Regions from separate parts of the Fontibacillus forbon genome, predicted to be linked through region 3. Evidence: riboswitches for the same ligand, from Rfam matches in the RefSeq annotation. Region 3 holds a riboswitch; each other region holds the start of a gene.

Region 1 (7,212 bases), on a different contig from region 3:
CCGTGTCCGCTGTTTCATCATCCTGCCCGATATGGATCCCGTCGGCCCCGATTTCGAGGGCCAGGTCCACATCGTCGTTGATGATGAACGGAACTTCAGCCCGGCGACAAGCCGCCTGAAGCTGGAGCACCAGCGCCAGCCGGGCGTCTCCTACGAGTGCGCCGGGTCCTTTTTCGCGGAACTGGACCAGGGTAACGCCGCCGGCCAAGGCTTCCTCCACTACGCGTAGCGGTTCCGCAACGCAATTCGTGCTGCCGATGACCAGGTACATCCGCAATAATTCCCGCATTCGCGCAGGAGAGATTCTCCCACTATTGACGCTATTGACGCTCCTGCCGTTCTTGCCACTCTTATCGCTCATGCCGTCCTCCCGACTCATCTTGCGGACACCGCCATTCTCCGGCGGTAAGCCCAGTGATTGGTCGGACCGTGTCCATGGCCCAGCTCCAATACGTCCTCAATCGCTGCCTGAATGAAATCCCTTGCGAGGGATATCGCTTCCGGCGCAGGCAAGCCTTTGGCCAGTCCCGCGGTTAGTGCGGCGGAATAGGTACAGCCCGTTCCGTGCGTATGGACCGTATGTATTCTCTTCCCGCTCAATTCCGTAAAGCCGCTGCCGTCATATAGCAGATCAACGACTTCCATGCTACCGTGGAGTCCATGCTGATAAATTCCCTCATGCACATTTCCCCCGGCATTCCCGTCTTCCCCTCCGTTCACCATCTTCACCGCATTCATCGCATTCGCAACTTTCCCCGCTTTCCCGTCGCCCCCGTCATGTCCGCCCTTGATCACGACCAGCTTCGGTCCCATGGCGCTAATGATTTTCGCGGCTTCCCTCCGGTCCTGCATCGTGCTGATCGTCATCCCGGCCAGGACTTCCGCCTCCGGAATATTCGGCGTGACTACCAGGGCCAGGGGAAGCAGCTCCTCTTTTAACGCGAGGACCGCTTCCTGCCGCAACAGCTCCGCGCCGCCTTTCGCAATCATCACCGGATCGACGACGACCCGCTCCCAGCCGAATTTTCTGATTTCGGCGGAGACGGCACGGATGATGCCGGCGTCAAACAGCATGCCCGTCTTCACCGCATCGACGCCGAGGTCGGAGCCTACCGCCCGGATTTGCTCTGCCGCCGCCTCCGGCGGCAGCGGGTAAACCCCGCTGACTCCGAGCGTGTTCTGCACCGTTATCGCCGTAATGGCCGACATCCCGTAAACGTCCAGTTCCTGGAACGTTTTGAGGTCGGCCTGGATCCCGGCTCCGCCGCCGCTGTCCGATCCGGCGATCGTCAGCGCCTTTGAAATGCGGAGGCCGGTCACGACAGGCCTCCGGCAGCCGTCGTCTGGATTTCCCGGACGGCGGCGTATCCCTTCAGCGAATGCGGATGCAGCTTCGCCAGTTCGTCCAGGAAGGCGGTCTGGAAGCTGCCCGGCCCGAATGCGGCCGTTCGCTCGGCAGCGCGGGAAGCCGCCGTGCCATAGAAGGCCAGCCCGGCCGTTCCGGCAAGCAGCAAATCCTGCTCGACCGCCGCAAAAGCACCCAGCACCGACGTCAACAGGCATCCCGTGCCGGTTACCTGAGTCATCAGCGCGTCTCCGCCGCTGATCACCCGGCACAGCTTGCCGTCGGTGATAACATCTTCGCGCCCGGTAATGGCTACGACGGTTCCCAGTTCCTTCGCGGCCCGTACGGCCAGAACGGCATTGTCGTAGCTTCCGCTCTCCCCGGCGTCCACGCCCTTGATCTCGCGGGCTTCACCGACGAGATGGGCAATTTCCGCCGCATTGCCGCGTACCAGCGAAATCTTGACGTCTCGTAATATCCTCAGCGCGGATTCCGTCCGGAACCGGGTTGCTCCCGCCCCAACGGGATCAAGTAACACCGGCACCCCGTTTGCGTTGGCGGAGAGCCCGGCTATCACCATCGCGTCCACCAGTTCGGCGGTCAAAGTTCCGATATTCAGTACCAGAGCTCCCGCAACTTTGGCCATATCGGCAACCTCTTCGGGAGCATAGGCCATCACCGGCGAGGCGCCCAGCGCATAAAGCCCGTTTGCCGTAAAATTGGTTACAACCACATTGGTCATGTTATGAACCAGCGGTTTTGCTTTTTGCATTTTCGTTAGGAGAAAAGACAACTCTTTTTCCAGCATACTCATGTTCATCCACCTCTCACTTAGCTTTAATATTGCGTCAAAGATTTAAGCTCACAGCACCGCTGCCTGCATCGGAACCGGCCATACCTCCTGCTTATAAGCCATGTCCCAAAACATATACTCCAATTGACAGCTATGCATAAAATGTTCCCTCATCCGCGCACGTTCAGCAGCGGTAGCCGCTTCCGCCCACGCATCCACTTGCATCCGCATTTTTGTTGTAGCATCGCCTGCCTGATCTCCGTAAAACGAGATCCAGTCGCAGAACGGATGCGAATCATCGGGGCGTACTTCCTCCATCAAGGTTTGACCGATTTCCATATACGTCCAGGGACACGGCAGCAGCACCGCCATAATTTCACCAAGGCTGCCTTCATGAGCAACGGTCAGCATATGCCGGATGTAATGGTGTGCGGACGGCGCTAACGGATAACCCTGCAATGCCTCGTAAGTCACCCCGGCAGCCGTGCAGAAATTTTGATGCGGATGAACCTCGCTATGCAAAATAAAATGGATCTGCTCTTGAAACATCGCGATGTCCTCGCGTCGTGAGCATTTTGAAATCGCAATGCCGTAAATCCGCATATAGGCATTCAAATATTCGTAATCCTGTTTGACGTAATGGATCAACTGTTCCCGGCTCAGCCTTCCTTCCGCGATGCCCCGTACAAAAGGATGTTCAAAGATTGCCTGGAACAAGCCGTCCGCCTCACGGCGAAGCTCTTCAGAGAAACTCACCTTTCCCACCTCCGATTGAATAAATGACATTAAGAACCGAAAGTACCGCTAGCGGGTCCGTACATTCGTTATTATGGAGCCCAATAAGCACCAAAAAAGCCGCCCCGGAAACGGAGCGGCTTCATCTGCGTGAACTAAACAACCAATCTGCATGAAGATGTAAAAGGCCGGCTCCACTTTCCTACGCTAGTACGAACTAGATCAGGTTCAAAGGGTCCAAGATTGATTCTTGTCTCAGCCGAACACGGCTCCCCTAGTGGACTTCCTATTCTATTGTTTATAACTGTACTCAGGTTTACAAGATCTGTCAAACGTTTTGAAATTTCAAGGCCTAGCAATGCGTTTCCTGCTTCTTTACTTCTTATCGACCTGCAACACCATTACGGGTTTAAGCGTATAGGTATTCTTGATTTTCTCTTCTGCGATCACGTTCAATTTCACCAGGCTCGCGATTTTGGCGGAATCCGGTTTGGATAGCATGCGCCAAAGCTCCAGGTCCGGCAGTGCCTCGTACAGTTTCTGCTCATCGTATTCCCTGCGGTTCTGGGAAACAAGCTTCACCACATGGGTGCCAAGGTCCAGATTCACCGTCTCCCGCTCCCGGCAATAGTCCAGAATGGCCTGCCGCAGCTCCGTAAGCTCTTCTTCCAGCTCCTTTTGGCTTTGCTTCACTTGATAATATCGTTCCACGATCTTGTCCAAGCTTCTCACGCTCCTCTATATCCATGGATATGCCGGAGCGGGCCTTTTTAGGCCCATTTTCGGAACAGATAATTAGCCCGCCGCCTGTTCGGACAGAGGTAGCTTGATCGTAAACCGGGTTCCCGCCCGATGAACGCTTTTCAAGGATACCGTGCCTCCCATCGCCTGAATCGCCTGGTACGAGAAGGACAGCCCCAGCCCCGTTCCCTTCGATTTGGTGGAGAAAAAGACGGAGCCGAGCCGTTCGATCTGATCCTCCGTCATCCCGATTCCATTGTCCTCAATGATCAGGGTAGCTTTGCCGCCCGCAGCCGTAAGATCCAGGGAAACCTTTCCGCCCGGGATTTCGTAGCAGGCTTCAATCGCATTTTTTATCAAGTTCATAAGCACTTGTTTGGTTTTCTCGGGATTTGCCAAAATCCAGACGGGTCCGGCAGCGTATTGGCCATCCAACCCGACATTGTGCATATTCGCATAGGGACGCATTACCTCCATAGTAACCTGTAGAAGATGACGCAAATCCGTCGGTTCCTGATGATCCTTTAAGGGTTTTGACATGGAAAGATATTCGGAGAGAATATATTCGGTACGTTCCAATTCGCTTACGCAAATGTCGATGTAACGGTGAACACGGTCCCGTTCCAGGGCAGACTCACGGATCAGCTTTAAGAACCCCTTCACGGCCGTTAGCGGATTCCGCACTTCATGGACCAATGATGCCGCAACCTGGCTGATCATTTCCACCTTTTCATTTTGCGCATAATTGATAACAACTTTCTTTTCGATGACCGCCTTTTGAAATAACGAGATCAGTAACCAGTTACCGAAAAAATTTTGAACCGGAATAACGATAATATGAAACATTAAATTGTCTTCAAATGAATTGGGATTATGCAAGTACACAAGAAGAAGTGAAATGAGGGAGAAAACGGAGCCGGCCAATAAAATAACGGGCATCTTCCGCCGCGAATTCAGATAAAGCTTCCGGAGAAGTAGGGACAAGGGAAAAATAATGGTCATTAGCAGCATCGCTACGCCTGTTCCGTCACCGCCCAGATACAAACGGTACAGCACAAACTCCAAAATCAGAATGATCCCTGTCTGCAAGCCGCCGAAGATAAGTCCAAAGAAGACTATGACGTACCGGATGTCAAATAAGTACCCGCTCACCGCACTCGCTCCGAAGGTCATGGAAAGAAACAGACTGATTACGCTAGTGATGACTATAAACTTCTTCGTAAAGTTCCGGGGCTGATCCCGGTAGTAAACATTAAACATCAGAAAGGGCATCAGCGCAAAAAACAACTGGAGAATTATCTCTTTTAGAACGGTCATCCGAAGTCACCCTTCATCTCTGGACATAAAAATTAGGTTTTTTATAATAATTCCATATTTATATGTTAAACCCTTTAATCCCCAGGCTAACCATGACAGATCTCTCCGTGAAGGCGGCGCTTTCCCATCACCAGTTGTTCACCGCATGTCCGATAAAAGCTACCAAGTTCTCAATTTTGATAACCCGCCCGTCGTCCAGTACGGCTTTTCCCGTAAATGTACCGAATAACTGGTGGCATTTATTGTCTACGAACAACAGCTATAATCCGTTCAGACTCATCCACTCGTTCCTTGCCATCTGGGGCCGCGGATATTCCGGCAGCACCCGCTGCGGATCCATCTCTTTTCCCCACCCGGGTCTTCAGCCCCTCTCCGGCTTTCCAGCCGGCTTGTTCTTCATGCTGCATGACACCCTTCCGTTTCTGGGTTTCTAATAGCAATTCTAATCCATATTAGCTGTTTTGATAATCCATGTTTTGGAATTATTCAACCTTGAGTCGTTGGGCCGTTTTGCGATATGGTCATTTCAACCCTTCGTGCTTTCCACCGACTCCTCCAAAGCCTGAACATAAGCCAGCGCCAATTTGGAGAGCGCCGCATTTTTGTGGCAAATCCATCCGACATTGATATTTTCGCCACAATCAAGCGGAACCGGGATAATCTCGTTCCCGTTTAAATCCGAACTGAGAACCCCCGTAGAAATCGTGTATCCGTTCAGCCCGATCAGCAAATTGAACAGCGTCGCCCGGTCGTTAACCCGGATGCTTTTCGGATGGGACAGGGTACTGAGGATTTCCTCGGAAAAATGAAATGAATTGTATTCCCCCTGGTCGAACGATAAATAGGGATATTCCTGCAATTGATCAATCGTGACGATCGCTTGCTTGGCAAGCGGATTTTGGATGCTGATGAAAATATGCGGCTTAGCCACGAATAAACTATTGAACTGGAGGCCGGCATCTTTTAACAACTTGTTGATGACTTTGGCATTGAAATCGTTCAAATAAAGAATACCGATCTCGCTTCGCCGTGACTTCACGTCCTCGATGATTTCATACGTTTTCGTCTCCCGCAACGCCAACTCGTATTCTTCATGCCCGTATTCCCGTACCAGATTAACAAAGGCATTTACGGCAAATGCGTAGTGCTGGGTGGACACCGAAAAGTGCTGCGGAGGAAGCTTGCCGTTCAGGTAGCGGTTCTCCAAAAGTTCGGCCTGCTCAACGACCTGACGGGCGTAGCTTAAAAACTCGGAGCCTTCGTTCGTCAAGGTAATCCCCTTATTGGTACGTTCAAATATCGTGATCCGAATCTCTTCCTCCAAATCCCGGATTGCGTTGGATAGACTGGGCTGGGAGATGAACAGCCGCTTGGCCGCCTCATTCATGGAGCCGCGGCCCGCGACCTCGATGACATATTTCAGTTGCTGCAAGGTCATGGATTTCCCCCCACTCTATTGGTCTTATCCTCCTATTTTAGAAATGAATACACGGCTTGTGCAACATTTCGGCGGATATCCCGTCTGGGGTATATGAGAACAGCCAAAGAGAATCACACTAACTAACCAACATGCAGGAGGACTTACTCGATGAAAAAGATGAACAAAGCAATCGCTACAGCATCCCTATTGGCTATGACCGCTATCCCGTTGGCCGCATTCGCGCAAGATGTGCCGCCAGCGACTACCCCTCATCCGGGAGCTCTGATTCTGAACCAGGCCAAAGTAGTTCCGGGCACGTTGGGACAGATCACCGACTTCGTCAATGATCAAACCGGTAAATTCATCACCGTCACAGGTCGCGGATTGTCACAAACCGACCAAAGCGAAATTATTTTATCCATCACGAAAGATACCAAAATCGTTGACTCCAAAGGCAAAAAAGTTGCTCTGAAAACGATCGTGGATGAAAAGAAAGCCGTTAAAGCTTTCTATAGCCCAAACATTACCAAGAGCTTGCCAGCCCGCGGAACCGCTTTGACGCTGGTCGTTCAGGACCAAAATTTTGCGGCGATCGACGGCACGGTAACCGAAGTTAGAGATAACGGCATTTTAGTTAAGGGAACCGAATTGTACTCCGGCATCGAAGACAGCATCGTTCTGCATTTTGCCGATAAAGCCCAGCTTGTGGATCAAAACGGCAAAACCGTAACGGCGGCCGACATTAAAGCCGGAATGACGGTTAGAGCTTTCTACGGCCCGGCCGTAATGATGAGCCTCCCTGCTCAATCAACGACAAACTATGTTGTTGTAAACACGGAAAGTGCGGAAGGGGAAACGCAA
Region 2 (7,212 bases), on a different contig from region 3:
AGGACGAACAGCAGGCCTTCCGCCGCAAAGGTCACCGATTTAAATCCGATGTGGAGACCCCGGTAAAAGCTTTCTTCCGTAATGGTGATCAGCCCCCAATGCCACCAGACGTGATCCCCCTTACCGAACAAAATCATCGTCGAAGAAGAAGAAATAAACACAAGAGCAAAGGACAATACGATGAGCAGCACTTTCCAAAAGGCGTATCCGCTGAGCCAAAACAGCAGCAACGTGAACACGGCCGCCTGGTAAAACATAAAATCAATCTCATGCGTAAATAAACCGAGGAGGAACAGCAAAATTACGGCAACCAGCTTGAACACCGGATTGGCGCGGTGCATCCAGGTCCGGTAGGAAGGCATCAACAGTCCCTTCATACCGTCACCAGGTTGCCACAATATTCACGCGACTTCCCCCGGGCAATGCCGGTCCCCCGTTCCGTCAAACCGCGGTCGGTCATTACCCCGTCCCTGACTTCCCATCTGCGGGTCGCCATCATCTCCGCAATTTGCTCTTCATGGGTCACCATAATGATGGCCGTCCCCCCGGATCTCAATTCCTCGCATAAATTCAAAATCGCGAACGTATTCACCGCATCCTGTCCAAACGTAGGCTCATCAAGCAGCAGGATGGATTTCCCCGTAACCGCGGCTCCCGCCACGCTTAGCCTCCGCTTTTGTCCAAGCGACAACTGGTACGGATGGCGCCGTCCCATTCCGGCGAGGCCAAATTGATCGAGTGCCTGCTCTACCCGCCGATTGATCTCATCCGGTGAGACACCCTCTTCACGCAGTGAAAAAGCAATCTCCTTCTCCACCTCATTCTCGACAAACTGGAATTCCGGGTTCTGAAAAACGAAACCAATGACCTCTCTCGCGGTCTGCACCCGGCGTTTCCGGTGCTTTCTCCCGCCGGTCCGGGTTCCGCACAAACCATATTCCCCTTCCGTAGGAAGCAGACCCATCAGGGCTAGCAGCAGCGAGCTTTTTCCCGCTCCGTTAGGACCCGTAACAGCGATAAATTCTCCGGGGTACACCTCGGCCCGGTCCACTTGAATGACAGGCCGGCTCCGGCGGAAGCCTCGAAGGCCGGAAAGTTCGATGAGAGGTTGCTGCTCCAGATGCTCCAGATAGTTCGGGTGGTTCGGGTGGTTCGAGTCATCCGGATGCTCCGTCTGCTCCAAACGCATTGGCTGTTCCTTTACGCCTGAGGTCGCCCGGAACCGGTTCCAGACACCGGGATGCCAGATTCCATACGCTTCAAGCTCCTGTTGGAATCGGGGAAACAGTTCATCCGGATCTCCTTGCCCCAGTAATTGTCCCTGGGGTCCGAACAAGGCGACTCTGTCCACCAGGCCCAATTCAAGCAGTTCCTCAATGCGGTGTTCGACAATAATCAATGTCCGGTGTTCGGCTACCTGCCGTACGGCTTCCCAAATCTGCTTCCGCCCTTCAGGGTCCAACAAGGCTGAGGGTTCGTCAAGCAGCAAAACTTCAGGATCCATAAGCAATATGGAGGCTAGAGCCAGCCGCTGCTTCATACCTTGGGACAGCGATTCAATCGGTTGATGAACCGCCTCCAAGCGAAGTCCTACCTGATTCAGTGCCTCCTGCATTCGGGGAAGCATTTCCTCTCTGGGGACTCCCCGGTTTTCCAGAACAAAAGCCAGTTCCTCATCGACATAGGGCATACAAAATTGAGTGTCGGGATCCTGAAACAGCATTCCCCAGGAAGAAGGGAGGATTTGCCCCGAGCATCTCAGGGGGACTTCAACAAGCCCCGGGATGATACCGGCAAGCACCTGCAGCAGCGTCGACTTCCCGCAGCCGCTCGGCCCGAGAAGCAACAGCTTCTCCCCGCGCAGCACTTCAAAAGAGAGATCCTTAAACACGAAGGTATCGTATCCCGGAAATTTCAGCCGCAAATCTTGCACCGCGGCAGCGGGTTGGGGCCTATCGTTTATTCCCTCGCCTGTTCCCCAAGTTGTAGCATTAAACGGTAAACTGCTCATGGCATCAATCGTCCAGAGCCGCGTAATCCTTTGCAGCTACGGGGCGAAGCAGTGAGGTAACGCCGGTGGCTTCCACCGCCTTGGCCAAAGCATAGGCAAGATAACCCGCAATCAAGGCAGAGCTGACGGCTCGCATTGCATATTTGGCGATCAACAGCCAGGTCTCGTAATCGGCCACATAGCCGTAATAAATATCCGGAATAATCGATCCCGCCGCAGCCGCAACTCCCGCCAAAGCGGCCACGGAAGGCGAAAACTTGCGGTACCGGAAACAAGCAAATACAAGCTCTGCGCCCAACCCCTGAAGCACGCTGTAGAGCACCAGTTGAACCCCCCACTCGCTGCCGAACAAAATTTCCACATGGGCGGCCGCCACTTCGGCAAGTAAAGCTACGCCAGGTTTGCGAATCAGAAGGAACACGAGCGTCGGAGCTATAAACCACATCCCGTACACCAGTTCATCGGCTTGAGGGAATAACGGGGAGAACAGATTGTATACCGAACTCCAGAAATGATAAACCACGCCGAGTACTAGCGACACCAGCACCGTCACCAGGATGTCGCTCAGTTTCAGGCCTCTTTTCGGAAGAGCCGGAGAATGAGATTCCGTTTGCTGATTCCGTTGACTTGGCCGATCCGACGGACCTGAATGGCCTGACTGACCTGGCTGACTGCTTTGATCCTTTTGATTGGTGATCTCTTGCATAATAACTCCTCCTCTAGACCAACTATTTTTGGACGCAACAAAAAACCGGCTGAATAGGCTCAGACGGTTACTAGGTCCACGGGAGAATGCATGTGCAATAAACAACATACATACATTCCGGACGTTAGATTCTCTACGCTGGCATTATCCAGTTCAGATTAACGGTCTGCAGCGGGATATGCTGCCATCTCAGCCTGATTCACTCAAGCCCCCGTATCCCATATGCGATTGGAATTAATATACTCTAGATCTTTCCAAATAATCAAGCAAAAAATAGTGAAAGCACTTTCGTTATTGATTTCGGAACTATTCTATGTCAATATTAGCGGAAGTGGAAAAGGGATCTTTGTCCCGTTGATCATGGTGTTAGGGGGATACGATTTGGCCGCAAACTGGATGAAATGGATGACGGAACTGACCTCCCGGAAATGGATTTCCAAACTTATGGGCCGGTTCTCGCATTCGCAAGCGAGCCGCTATATGATTCCTTGGTTCGCAAAATCATACGGCATACCTCTGCACGAGGCAGAGAAGGAACTGAAAGAATACCGTACCTTAAACGAATTTTTCACGCGCAAATTGAAGAGCGGCATGCGTCCGGTCCATCAGAGTGACGACGGACTGATTAGTCCGGTGGATGCGCTCATTACTTTTATGGGGGAAATCCGCTCCGGCACGATCTTGAACGTCAAAGGACAGGATTACACCCTGCAGGAGTTGCTTAACGATTCGCCGCGCATGCAGAGCTATTTGCACGGATACGCCTTCGTCCTCTACCTGAGTCCGACCGATTACCATCGTATCCATGCTCCGGCCGCCGGCACGCTGCTTGAAAGCGAACATATCAAGGGCAAGGTTTATCCTGTCCATGATTTTGCCATGAGACAGATGAAAAACGTGCTTAGCCGCAACGAGCGGCTCATTACGTATCTAAAGCACGGACGCGGGGAAATCGCCGTGGTGAAGGTGGGCGCTATGAACGTAAGCAGCATCCGCTATACCGATGCCAAAGCCACCCGCTGGAATCAGGGCGATGACCTCGCCTATTTCGAATTCGGTTCCACCGTCGTTCTCCTGACCGAAAGCGGCACGTTTGCGCCCTCCCCGGAACGCGCCGTCGGCCAGAAGGTTAAGATGGGCGAACCGCTTGGCGTCTTCTTTCCCCGTTCCAAATAAGACCTGACGGAAGGTCCGTTACCGTTAATTTACGGTGATGGACCCTACGGATGTTTCAAGCGACAGAAGCGGCCCGCCGCTTCCCCGCTGGCTTTTGCCTTTCGGGGCTCCGCTGATATCGCCGACATCGGCCTTCGTTTCCAGATCAACGTCCGGCAAATCCGTTAAATCCACATCAATGCTGCCGATATCCGCTTTCACGGATAAACTTCCTCCGCTCTCCATCCGCGAAATCCCCAGATCTATGCTGCCCGTTGCGGTACTGATCTTCGACTCCCCGGTAATGCTTGCATCCATGACCTCGATACTTCCGACATCGTTCTTAATTTGATAGCTTCCCTTCAATCCGGCAAGACTTACGTCGCCGACATCACTGTCGATGTCAAAAGTAGAAATTCCTTCGGGCAGTCCGATCACATAATCGATGCTGAACTCCGAATAATTCAGGTTTTTTTGGCCCCATTCCCAAAGATTTTTGCCGGGGTCGTCTTTGGCATGCGTGTAGATTTCCACTTTGTTTCCGTCAGGTTTAATGGAGACGGTCGCTTGTTCAAACACGCTTTTGAGATCATCCTCGCGAGACGCTCTCTTCTGGGCCCAAATTTTAACCTCAACGGTAATTTCCTTGCCCGGGATTTGCTTCACTTCAATATCTCCGACCGCATTCTCCAGCGTGATCCCCGAAGCCGAGCTCACCGGAGACGACGTCGACAACTCCAGAGCTTCCCTGCTCTCTTTCACCCTATTGACCTGATTGTCAACGGCGTTCTCTACGGTTTTCTCCAGAGCCCCCACCGTCGTTCCGACGGCTTCCTTCGCTTTTTCATCCACCCCTGTACATCCGGCAAGCATGACCAGCGCAACGGACGCCGCTGTCACCGCTATCGGCATAAGTCTCTTGTTCATTCCACTTCCTCCTTAACTTTCTACTCTCTTATGTATTTTTGCGTACACCACGTTAATGCTACCATCATAATCTCCCGGTGAAAAAAAGAACATAGCCCGCGGACCAGAACTTTCCTGGACTAAAGTCGGGAGAACTAAGACCGCCATTAGCAGCGAACGCCGATAAGGAAACTCAAAGCGGACGGCCAGGGACAGATACGGAACACAACAAAAAAACGGCCGAGCAGGGAGCCCCTGTCCGACCGTTTGGTAAACTAAGTATGCTATATTAACGTCCGATCGCAAAGTCGCGATTTTTAAGACGCATGGAATTGATGTTGGAAATGACTTAACAAGCCAGATCGATGAACAGATCAAAACCAGGTTTCTTCCTCCCGGTCGTGCCGTCTCGACCGGCGAAAACGATTTCTAAAAATGCTGCTCCCCGGTACCGAACACTCCCGGCTGCGCATCCGCCGTCTTTTTCCCATGATGTACACCTCCTCCCAGATCTCGGCAATAAAAACTATTTACCCGTCCAGCATGCAAGTGAAACAGCAAAGGGAAATTTTTTTCTAGCGGATTTCGGAAGGGCTTTTTCCGGTATATTGCTTGAACTGGCGGCTGAAGAAGAAGATATCGCGGTACCCGAGCGCGTCGGCCACCTCGGTCACGTTCATCCCCGCGTGCAGAAGCAGGTGCTGCGCCCGGTCGATCCGGGTCTTGATAATGTAGGACTGCACGGAAAGCCCGATGATTTCTTTGAATTTAATTGAAAAATAACGCGGCGACAATCCGGCACGGGCGGCCAAATCCTCGACTTTATGAGGCAAACCCGGATGCTGGGAGCAATAATTCGCCACTTCCTGAATCACTTCGTTCAACTGGTTGCTCACTTTTTTCTCCCGGGGAATTTCCCGTTCTTCGCGGAGCAAGTAAATCAGCATCTGCTTCAAAATCAGGCGCGCTTCTTCTTCGGCCCCATATGCTTTGACCAGAAACAGACGGACATAGCGCGAAAGCATGTATTCGAAATCCAGAGTATCCTCCAGCTTGCGATAGGAGCCCGGAACCTCGGAAACAGGCTCATCGACATCAAAGTGAATATAAGTCAGTACGAGCGGACGCTGTGGATTATGAGTAGCGCTCGTATGATCCCCTTTGCGGAACAAGAAACAGCTCCCGGGGCCGACCTGTATGGGCTGATCGTTCAAAACAACCGTACCTTCGCCGCTCCATACGTAAAACAAATCGTAATTTTGCAGCGCTTTTTCCCGCTTATGCCATTTCCATCCCGGTTCGCAGACAATTTTGGCAAAGGCCGGCTTCAAAATGAACGAGGACGGGGATATATGAAGCATCTCCTTACCTCCTGAGAACGTAATATTTTCGGGTTGCTTGTCCATCACAACTGCATGGATTATAACGATTATACTCCTAAACTCGCGTTTCTTAAATATCCTTCCATGCACGTGCCATCCGGTATACTCCTTCAAGCAGTTGATCGTTCTCCAGATGGGAAAAACTGAAGCAAGCGGCAGGCAAACCCGGTCTTAGCCGATAGACGCCGCCGTCCCGAAACACCACGCCCCTGCGCCGGGCGGCTTCCCGGAAAGCCTCGTATTCCTCCGGAGACCGCCGCCATTCCGCAAACACAAGCACCCCCGCATCCGCCGGCTGCAGCGAAAATAAACCGGGGAGTTCACTCTCCATAGCCTTGCGGAACAGTTCGTGCTTTGCGCCGTAAATTCTGCGCATCCGTCGCAGATGCCGCTCGTAATCGCCCCGGCGCATAAAGCGGGCCAGCGCCCGCTGCTCCAGCCGTGCCGGCGGAACCGGCTCGTACAAGGCTTTGGCCCGTAAGGCCGGACCGGCCAAGCTTCGCGGCAGCACCGCGAAACCGATGCGCAAGGCGGAGAACATCGTCTTGGAAAACGAGCCGATGTAGACGACGCGCTCATCGCGATCCAACGCCTTGAGCGGCTCCAGCGGGCGGCCGCCCCAGCGGAATTCGGTGTCGTAATCGTCCTCGATGATGACGGCATTCCGCGCCGCGGCCCACGCCAGCAACTCCTGCCGCCGCGCAGGCGACAGCACCGCCCCGGTCGGGAACTGGCGACCGGGGGTCACGAACAGCACCCGCGCGTCCCAGTCGCGCGGGATCAGGCCGTCCCCGTCCACCGCTCCGGGGACGGCAACCCCTCCGCAGGCGTCCACCGCCCTGGAGATCCCGTGGAAACACGGGTCCTCCAGGACGGCCCGCTCGCCCTCACCCAGCAGCAGCTGGGTGAGCAGCATGATCGCCTGCATCGAGCCGTTGAACAGGCAGATTTGCTCCGCATCTGCCGCAATGCCCCGGCTTCGCCGCAAATAAGCGGCGATGGCGCCGCGCAGCTCGGGATCGCCCGCAGGGCTCATGACGGAGCTGCCGTCC
Region 3 (7,212 bases):
TTCGTTCATCTGCTTGACGATGGCCAGCAGTTCCTCCAGATCGCCTTCCATCGTCGTTTCCAGCGGATTGACCTGGTACTTGACCCCGGATGCCTGAATAACCTCGATGGCACGGTCGACATAAGGGATTACGTCTTCGCCGTTCGGCGTTTTCGGTATAATCTGAATGCTTAAAAGTGCGTTTGGCATGGTTGTAGTTCATCCTCTCAATTTAGATTAGGAATGGCATGGCTTCTTATTGCTCAGGCAAAAAATCATTCGTAAAGGCTTTGTCGGTGTCGAGCGGTGTTTCGATCAGCTTGCGTTCATGCATCCAATCCGAGTAATTTTGCCAGACTTCGCGTTTTTGCTCGCCCCAGCGTACGGCATCGTCCTGATATTTCGGGCTAAGCCATTTCTGGCTGGCCACGACCAAATCCTTGTCCAATTCGGGAACGGCCTTCAGCAGGATGTCCGCCGATTCTTCCGGATGGTCAATTGCATACTGATAACCTTTCGACGTGGCACGCAAAAAGGCTTTAACGAGCTCTGGGTCACTTTCGATCGTTTTTTCATTCGTGACCAGGACCGGGGTATAATAATCCAGTTTATCCGAATAGTCTTTAACATATTGCATGTCCAGCGGTTCGCCGCGCAGTTCGGCCTCGATGCCTGTCCAGGCATAAAAAATCCAGGCGAAATCGATGTCCCGCTTAACCGCCGTGAAATAGTCGGCTTCACCCATATTAATGAATTTCACTTTGCTCACATCGGCTCCGGAAAGATCCATTACCGACTTCAGGATCGCTTCTTCCACGGGAGAGCCCCAGCCGCCGTAGGTTTTGCCCTCATAATCTTTAGGGGATTTGATGCCCCGGTCTACCGGAGCCGCAAAGCCGGAGGTGTTATGCTGAATCACTGCGGCGATCGATACGAGCGGGACGCCTTGGGTTCGGCCCTGGGTCACGCTCTCCTGGTAACTGACGCCGAAAGGAACTTCACCCGAGGCGACCATAGCGTCCGCACCGCCGGATCCCGGGAGGACGATATCGACATTCAGGCCTTCCTCCTTGTAGAAACCCTGTTCCTTGGCTGCATAAAGTCCGGTGTGGTTCGTGTTGGGACTCCAGTCCAGGACGACTTTTACGTTCTTTAATGTAGCGTGGATTTCTTTGTCGGAGGCTGCGGGTTCGTTTCCGGCAGGGTTGTTTGCTTTTTCGTTGTTTTGGCCGCAGGCCGTTAGGACTGTCAAGAGCATTCCGCACAACAAGAGTAGTGTCCATTTTGGTTGCTTCACAGAAATTCTCTCCTTTTCGGATAATGAATTTCCGCAGTTTCTCGTTCGTTCATGTCCTGAAGCGATTCTGAATGGCGACAGCGTCCCGGGGGATGAGGATACAAAAAAAGCGCCCCGGATCGGGACGCGTAGGTTCATGGCAATGAATAAATATGTCCATGCTAAACATTCTTCCTACGCTGGCATTACCCAGATCAGGTTAAAGGGTCAGTGTCTTTGCGGGACACAATCTCAGCCGGCCGATTTCCAGCTCCCCTGAACTATAAACTGCGGATTACACTAGTTATTATAGTCCGGCATCAATTTTATGTCCAGCAAGAGGTTGGTTTTTGATTTGCTTTTTACTTCCCGGCGGAGTATAATGAAAACAATTGAAGTTTTGAGAAGTGATATTCAGATATTGAAAAGAGTGTCAATTTCTAAAAATGAACTTTTTTCAATATGTGAATTTTTTTATGTAAAAAAGGAGCATGTTAATCTTTAAACAGGAGGTAATCTTTCATGGAAACAGGAACAGTAAAATGGTTCAACGCTGAAAAAGGCTTCGGTTTTATCGAAGTTGAAGGCGGAAATGACGTTTTCGTTCATTTCAGCGCAATCACAGGCGAAGGCTTCAAAACGCTTGACGAAGGCCAACGTGTACAATTCAACGTTGTTCAAGGCAACCGCGGACCGCAAGCCGAGAACGTCGTAAAACTGTAATGCAGGCATAACTGCTCTTAACGCGTGCGTTAAGGGCAGTTTTTGTTTTTTTATGAATACAGTTCGCCTGAGCAAAAGAACACTATAGGAGGTAATCATGAACTACCGTAAAAAAACGATAGAAGAAATTCCTGAGGAGAACACGCCGGTATGGTCTTGCATGAGCGAGGATTGCAACGGATGGATGAGGGATAACTTTGCGTTTGATTACATTCCGGTATGTCCGCTGTGTTCCTCTGAAATGGTTAAAGAAACAAAGATGCTTCCGCAACTCATTAACACCAACTCCATGAAAGCGGATCGTTAACCGATCCGGGCCTGCCTTAGAATAATAGTAAAGCTGCCTAGGGTGCTGCATTCAGCACTCCGGGCAGCTTTTTTGATTTCGGGAATGAGTAACTCGTAGAAAAGGATTGCATCAAATTGTGAAATCTAATATCTTTGAAATATTATGGACAACGATGCTACTGCAAACAATAGGAGGGAATTCCCCGTGTATAGTAACTTCAAGGTGGGATCCCAGATTCTTGAAATCCCCTCCAGCAAGAGCCAGAGGAGATTCGCTCTGCTGCTCGCCCTTCTCATAGTAATAATATCCGCGGCGGCGCTTCCTTTTGGAATGAAAGCCCTTCCTGCCTTCGGGCCTTTTCTGCCGATTTTTATTTCCTGGTTTATTTTTGGCGATCTGTTAACCGCCTTTATTTTGTTTAACCAATATCGTGCTTCCGGGGTTCCGTCTCTCCTGGTGATGTCCTGCACCTATCTCTTTACGGGGTTAATTACTGCATTGCACATCCTGTCTTTTCCGGGAGTGTTCTCGGAGGAAGGAATGCTAGGGGCCGACAACCAGACGGCGGCCTGGCTGTGGATTTATTGGCACGGGGGATTTCCCGTTGGAATTTTGTTATATTTATATGTAGGGAAGCGGTTCCCTAAGCCGATTTCATCCAAAAGTGAAATTTCAGCGTACGCGGCATTGAGCTTAGTACTTACTTTTATGGTTGTATTTTTATTGTTCAAATTGTCTACTTCGTGGAGTCATTTGTTTCCGGTGCTGGTTGAATCGGAAGGGTACTGGAATGTGTTGGCTTCCGGTGTCGGTCCAGTCGTAGGGCTCATTAATCTGGCCGCGCTTCTGATGGTGGCGGTCCGCTTCCGCGGACGCGGCGTACTGCATCTGTGGATTTCCATAGCCTTGCTTGCTCTGTTGTTCGATATTCTCCTCACGCTGTTTGCGGGAAATCGTTACAGTCTAGGCTGGTATCTGGCCAGAATCAATTCGGTTATCGCCGCAACGGTGGTGCTATGCTCGGTAGTTAACGAGGTGAACCGGCTGTTTATCCGGCTCTCGGACCAGCATAAGCAGCTCTTGCAATCCGGCAAACAGCTCGAGAAGGCAAACGAGGAACTTGTTCGCTTGTCCAGTCTTGACGGATTGACAGAGATTCCGAACCGAAGACGGTTGAATGAAATCATGAGCTGGGAACTGGTTGCTCCGGAAGAGAGGCAGACCCCGCTATCGTTATTGATTCTGGATGTGGACTCCTTTAAAGCATATAACGATCATTACGGGCATTTGGGGGGCGATCAGGTGTTGAAAACGATTGCCAAAACCATTTCCGCGGAAGTTAAGCCGTTTTTCGGATTTGCCGCGAGGTATGGAGGAGAAGAGTTTGCCATTCTGCTGTCCGGGCTGGATGCCCGGGGCACCTATGACGTTGCGGAAGGGATCAGGCTGGCCGTGGAAAATTTGCAGATCCCCCATGCCGGTTCATCGGCCACTCGGGAAGTGACCGTCAGTATCGGCGGGTTTTGTATACCGCCGTTTCACAAGATTAACGAAGACGGATTCATTTCCTTGGCCGATAAGTGTCTGTACGAAGCGAAGAACGGGGGACGCAACCGTTGCGTCGTTAAGGGATGGACCCGGGAGCACCGGCAGCCGGAGCCTAAGCTTGAGCCGGCGGATCGGTAATGCCGGTGATCGCGCGGTACTCTTTTAGCATAAACAATCTCCAGCGGAGAATCATGCCAAAGGCAAGCAAGAAGAAGACCGAGCCCGTTTGCAGGACGGAGATGTATTGCTCCACCACTTCGTGAAGCGCCAGCCGGATAACCAGAAGCCCGATCAGAATGTAGGCGAAGCCGGGGGAACGTTTGGCAAACACTTCACCGCCGACGATTTCGAAATGCGTGGTCCGGATTAACGGATAGGAGAAAAGCAGCGCCCCTACCACGAAAGCAATCAGTGCCCAGCTAAGGGGAATGTGCATCTCCGGTGCAATGAACATCGCGAATCCCGTGGCCATGCCGAGCGGCGGGATGATGATTTTCTTGATCGTCACGGGCTTGCGGCTGGCCTTCAGCCGGATAATGAGCACGGAGACCGCCATCAAGGCGGCGCCGATGGTTACGACCCATTGGATATAAGAAGAGTTAATCAGACTATTCATAATAAGGGATATCCTTTCATTGCTTAATATCTAATAGACGAGCGAGAATATTATACCATATCCTTAAGTTTGCCAAAAATTCAAGGTTTCTGTACAGTAGGCTGTTTCAATTATGCCACTCAAGGGGGAAAGTAAATGAATAGCGACTTTAACATCGCCACACACTGCCTGCTGTTCCTGTACACCCGCGAGGAAAAGATGGCAAACAGCGAACAAATTGCCTGCAGTGTATCAACCCATCCGGCACGCGTCCGGAAGGTGCTAAGCCTGCTGCGCAAGCAGGGTTATGTGGCTACAAAAGAAGGGGTAGGCGGCGGTTACCACTTGAACGTTCAGATGGATGAGGTTACTTTGGGAGATCTGTACCGGCTTTTTGCCCGCGGTTCGCTGCACCGCGGATGGTGCTCGGGCAGCGAGCAATCGCCTTGCCTGGTTTCATCCAATATCCATTCCGTTATGGAGCTTATTTTTAACGGCGGCGAAGAGCGGCTGGAATCTTATTTCAGTGAAATTACATTATCCGACGTGCATCGTCTGCTCCGGAAACGCGATACGGAAGACGGCCGGACGGATGGGGGAGGAGCAGGGAATGAGTGTATTGAGCGCTAAAGACGAAACGCTGTTTTATGTAGGTACTTATGCATCGGAAGAGGATGAGGGGATTCACCTTTGCGGTTTGAACCGGCAGACGGGGGAACTCCGCTTGGTTTATAGTACTCGTGGCATCAAAAATCCGTCCTTCCTCATTTTGAATGATGACGCATCCCGGCTGTACGCGGTGAGCGAACAAGGGGAAGGGGCGGTTGTCAGTTATGAGGTTGTTCTCGGGGATGGCAGTTTGAGAAAACTGAATTCGCTGCCGACGAAAGGCGCGGATCCTTGCCACTTGTCGCTGTCCCGCGATGGCAGCCTGCTGGCCGCCAATTACTCCAGCGGGCATGTAGATCGCTTTTCGCTTGACGAGCAAGGAGCGCTCGGCGAATTGACCGCCCTCGTGCAGCATGTCGGGCAGGGGTTCCGCCAGGACCGGCAGGAAGCCGCGCATGCGCACAGCGTAGTTCCCAACGAAGCCGGGGATTATGTTTATGTGTCCGATCTCGGTCTTGACCAAATCGTCTACTATCGGGTGGAAGAAGGCAAACTGACGACTCAAGGCGAAATAAAGCTGCCCCCGGGGGCTGGACCGCGGCATTTTGTTTTTCACCCGGACGGATATCACGCTTACGGGATTAATGAATTGAACAATACGGTTACGGTCTTTGCCTATAATCCGGTACAGGGACATCTGGAAATCCTGCAGCATATTGCGACGATTCCTGAGGATTTTGCGGGGGAGAGCTATCCTGCGGATATACACCTTTCCGCGGATGGCCGTTACTTGTACGGTTCCAATCGCGGACATGACAGCATCGTCCGGTTTGCGGTCGATGCCGCCGCCGGGACGCTCAGCGAGCCGGAATGGACGGGAACCGGCGGGAGTTGGCCACGCAATTTCGCCGTCTTGGAGGACTATGTGATCGTTGCGAATCAGAATAGCGATAATGTGGTTGTCTTCAGCAGGGATGCGGAAACCGGCAGCCTGACTGCAATCGGGCAAGAGCTGGCTATCAAGCAGCCTTCCTGTGTCGAACCGGTGCTGGTTGCAAAATAAAAATCGAAATAGTTGCTGCATGATTACCGCAGGGCCCTGGGCCTCGCGGTTTTTTGTTTGTTGTCCGATTTTTATTTCATGCCCGTGTCTCTTATGCTGCTAGTTTCGTCCGTTCGTTGGATATAATCCAGCCTATTGGCAGCTATAAAGCCTGGCCCTCAGCCTTGATTGGATAAAATCCAACCAAGACTTAAGAATACAGGCCTAAACGGGGGAAATACGGACGATTCGTTGGAATTCTTCCAATGAAGCACCTTTAACGGTATCCGGTACGAGCGTTCGTTGGATATTTTCCAAGGAAGGGCGTGAATGCCGAGCGGGTAAGGGGACCGTTAGGTGTTATTGGAGTTCAATCGATAGAGATAGTTCCACTTAAACCCGAGGACATGTACAACAGCGGCAGCGGTAACTCTGTTGGATATCCTTGGGATTTTCGGAATGCACAGATCCGATAGCATCGTTTGGAACATCCGTGATCCTTCCGAAATGGTGCAAAGCAGATTGATTGCTTCCTTGGATAAATCCAACGAGCCTCCCCTGATCGGCTTAGATCCGAGGGCTTCACTGGATATTTCCAATGAAATTCATCCGGATTTTCTCAGGAAGAAGTCCATCCGTAATTCCATTGGAATTATCCAATGGAGATCTTAGATATCGTGTTCTCCTGCTTAACCGAGTGGAAATATCCAATGAAGCTGCGGCTAAGGATTTTTACGGTTGGGACGAGCTTATTGTGGAACGCCTAGGAGACAAATTTATTTTATAAAAAAGGTTTGACAACTACATCATGGGCATTTAAAATAACACCATAACATACTAAACAGGTAGGAATAATCCAAGATAAGTTCTAGCCGTACGGACGGAGGAACGCTCTACTAACCAAAGCAGACACGGGTAGCGGCTCGGTCTGACCGACCGGTGCAGGGGCGTTTCTCCGTTTTTTTACAGTTAGAGCTGTCCTAACCGGGATGAAAAAGAGAAGAGACAGGAGTGATACGGATGAGCAAAAGATTGAAAAAAGGGGTTCTGATCGGGTTGGCTCTGACCATGGCGGCGGTGCTCGCGGCTTGCGGGTCGGACACCGAAGCAAAGAACGGGGCGAAGAACGACGGGGGCAAGAAAAGCGTAGA

What was found. A riboswitch is a leader RNA that binds a small molecule or an ion and turns the genes downstream of it on or off. The one in region 3 is predicted to bind thiamine pyrophosphate.
Region 1: another riboswitch for thiamine pyrophosphate. It lies ahead of tenA (thiaminase II); the one in region 3 lies ahead of ACLB09_RS17075 (ABC transporter substrate-binding protein).
Region 2: another riboswitch for thiamine pyrophosphate. It lies ahead of ACLB09_RS21690 (ECF transporter S component); the one in region 3 lies ahead of ACLB09_RS17075 (ABC transporter substrate-binding protein).

Annotation. Positions count from the first base shown of each region.
Region 1 covers NZ_JBKGFV010000005.1:186,150-193,361, reverse strand. The annotation lists gene thiE (thiamine phosphate synthase) at 1-361, opposite strand, end outside; gene thiD (bifunctional hydroxymethylpyrimidine kinase/phosphomethylpyrimidine kinase) at 376-1,320, opposite strand; gene thiM (hydroxyethylthiazole kinase) at 1,317-2,159, opposite strand; gene tenA (thiaminase II) at 2,208-2,894, opposite strand; TPP riboswitch at 3,056-3,159, opposite strand; gene ACLB09_RS19750 (hypothetical protein) at 3,249-3,596, opposite strand; gene ACLB09_RS19745 (ATP-binding protein) at 3,669-4,931, opposite strand; gene ACLB09_RS19740 (DUF2804 family protein) at 5,059-5,187, opposite strand; gene ACLB09_RS19735 (hypothetical protein) at 5,174-5,365, shown strand; gene ACLB09_RS19730 (LysR family transcriptional regulator) at 5,458-6,369, opposite strand; gene ACLB09_RS19725 (peptidase) at 6,520-7,212, shown strand, end outside.
Region 2 covers NZ_JBKGFV010000006.1:119,638-126,849, forward strand. The annotation lists gene ACLB09_RS21680 (energy-coupling factor transporter transmembrane component T family protein) at 1-377, opposite strand, end outside; gene ACLB09_RS21685 (ABC transporter ATP-binding protein) at 374-2,011, opposite strand; gene ACLB09_RS21690 (ECF transporter S component) at 2,016-2,717, opposite strand; TPP riboswitch at 2,831-2,942, opposite strand; gene asd (archaetidylserine decarboxylase) at 3,099-3,893, shown strand; gene ACLB09_RS21700 (DUF4097 family beta strand repeat-containing protein) at 3,918-4,799, opposite strand; gene ACLB09_RS21705 (helix-turn-helix domain-containing protein) at 5,354-6,139, opposite strand; gene pdxR (MocR-like pyridoxine biosynthesis transcription factor PdxR) at 6,231-7,212, opposite strand, start outside.
Region 3 covers NZ_JBKGFV010000004.1:275,520-282,731, reverse strand. The annotation lists gene ACLB09_RS17080 (MTH1187 family thiamine-binding protein) at 1-189, opposite strand, end outside; gene ACLB09_RS17075 (ABC transporter substrate-binding protein) at 236-1,237, opposite strand; TPP riboswitch at 1,431-1,543, opposite strand; gene ACLB09_RS17070 (cold-shock protein) at 1,778-1,978, shown strand; gene ACLB09_RS17065 (cold-shock protein) at 2,076-2,285, shown strand; gene ACLB09_RS17060 (sensor domain-containing diguanylate cyclase) at 2,472-3,953, shown strand; gene ACLB09_RS17055 (CcdC family protein) at 3,928-4,431, opposite strand; gene ACLB09_RS17050 (Rrf2 family transcriptional regulator) at 4,567-5,040, shown strand; gene ACLB09_RS17045 (lactonase family protein) at 5,021-6,082, shown strand; gene ACLB09_RS17040 (sulfate ABC transporter substrate-binding protein) at 7,082-7,212, shown strand, end outside.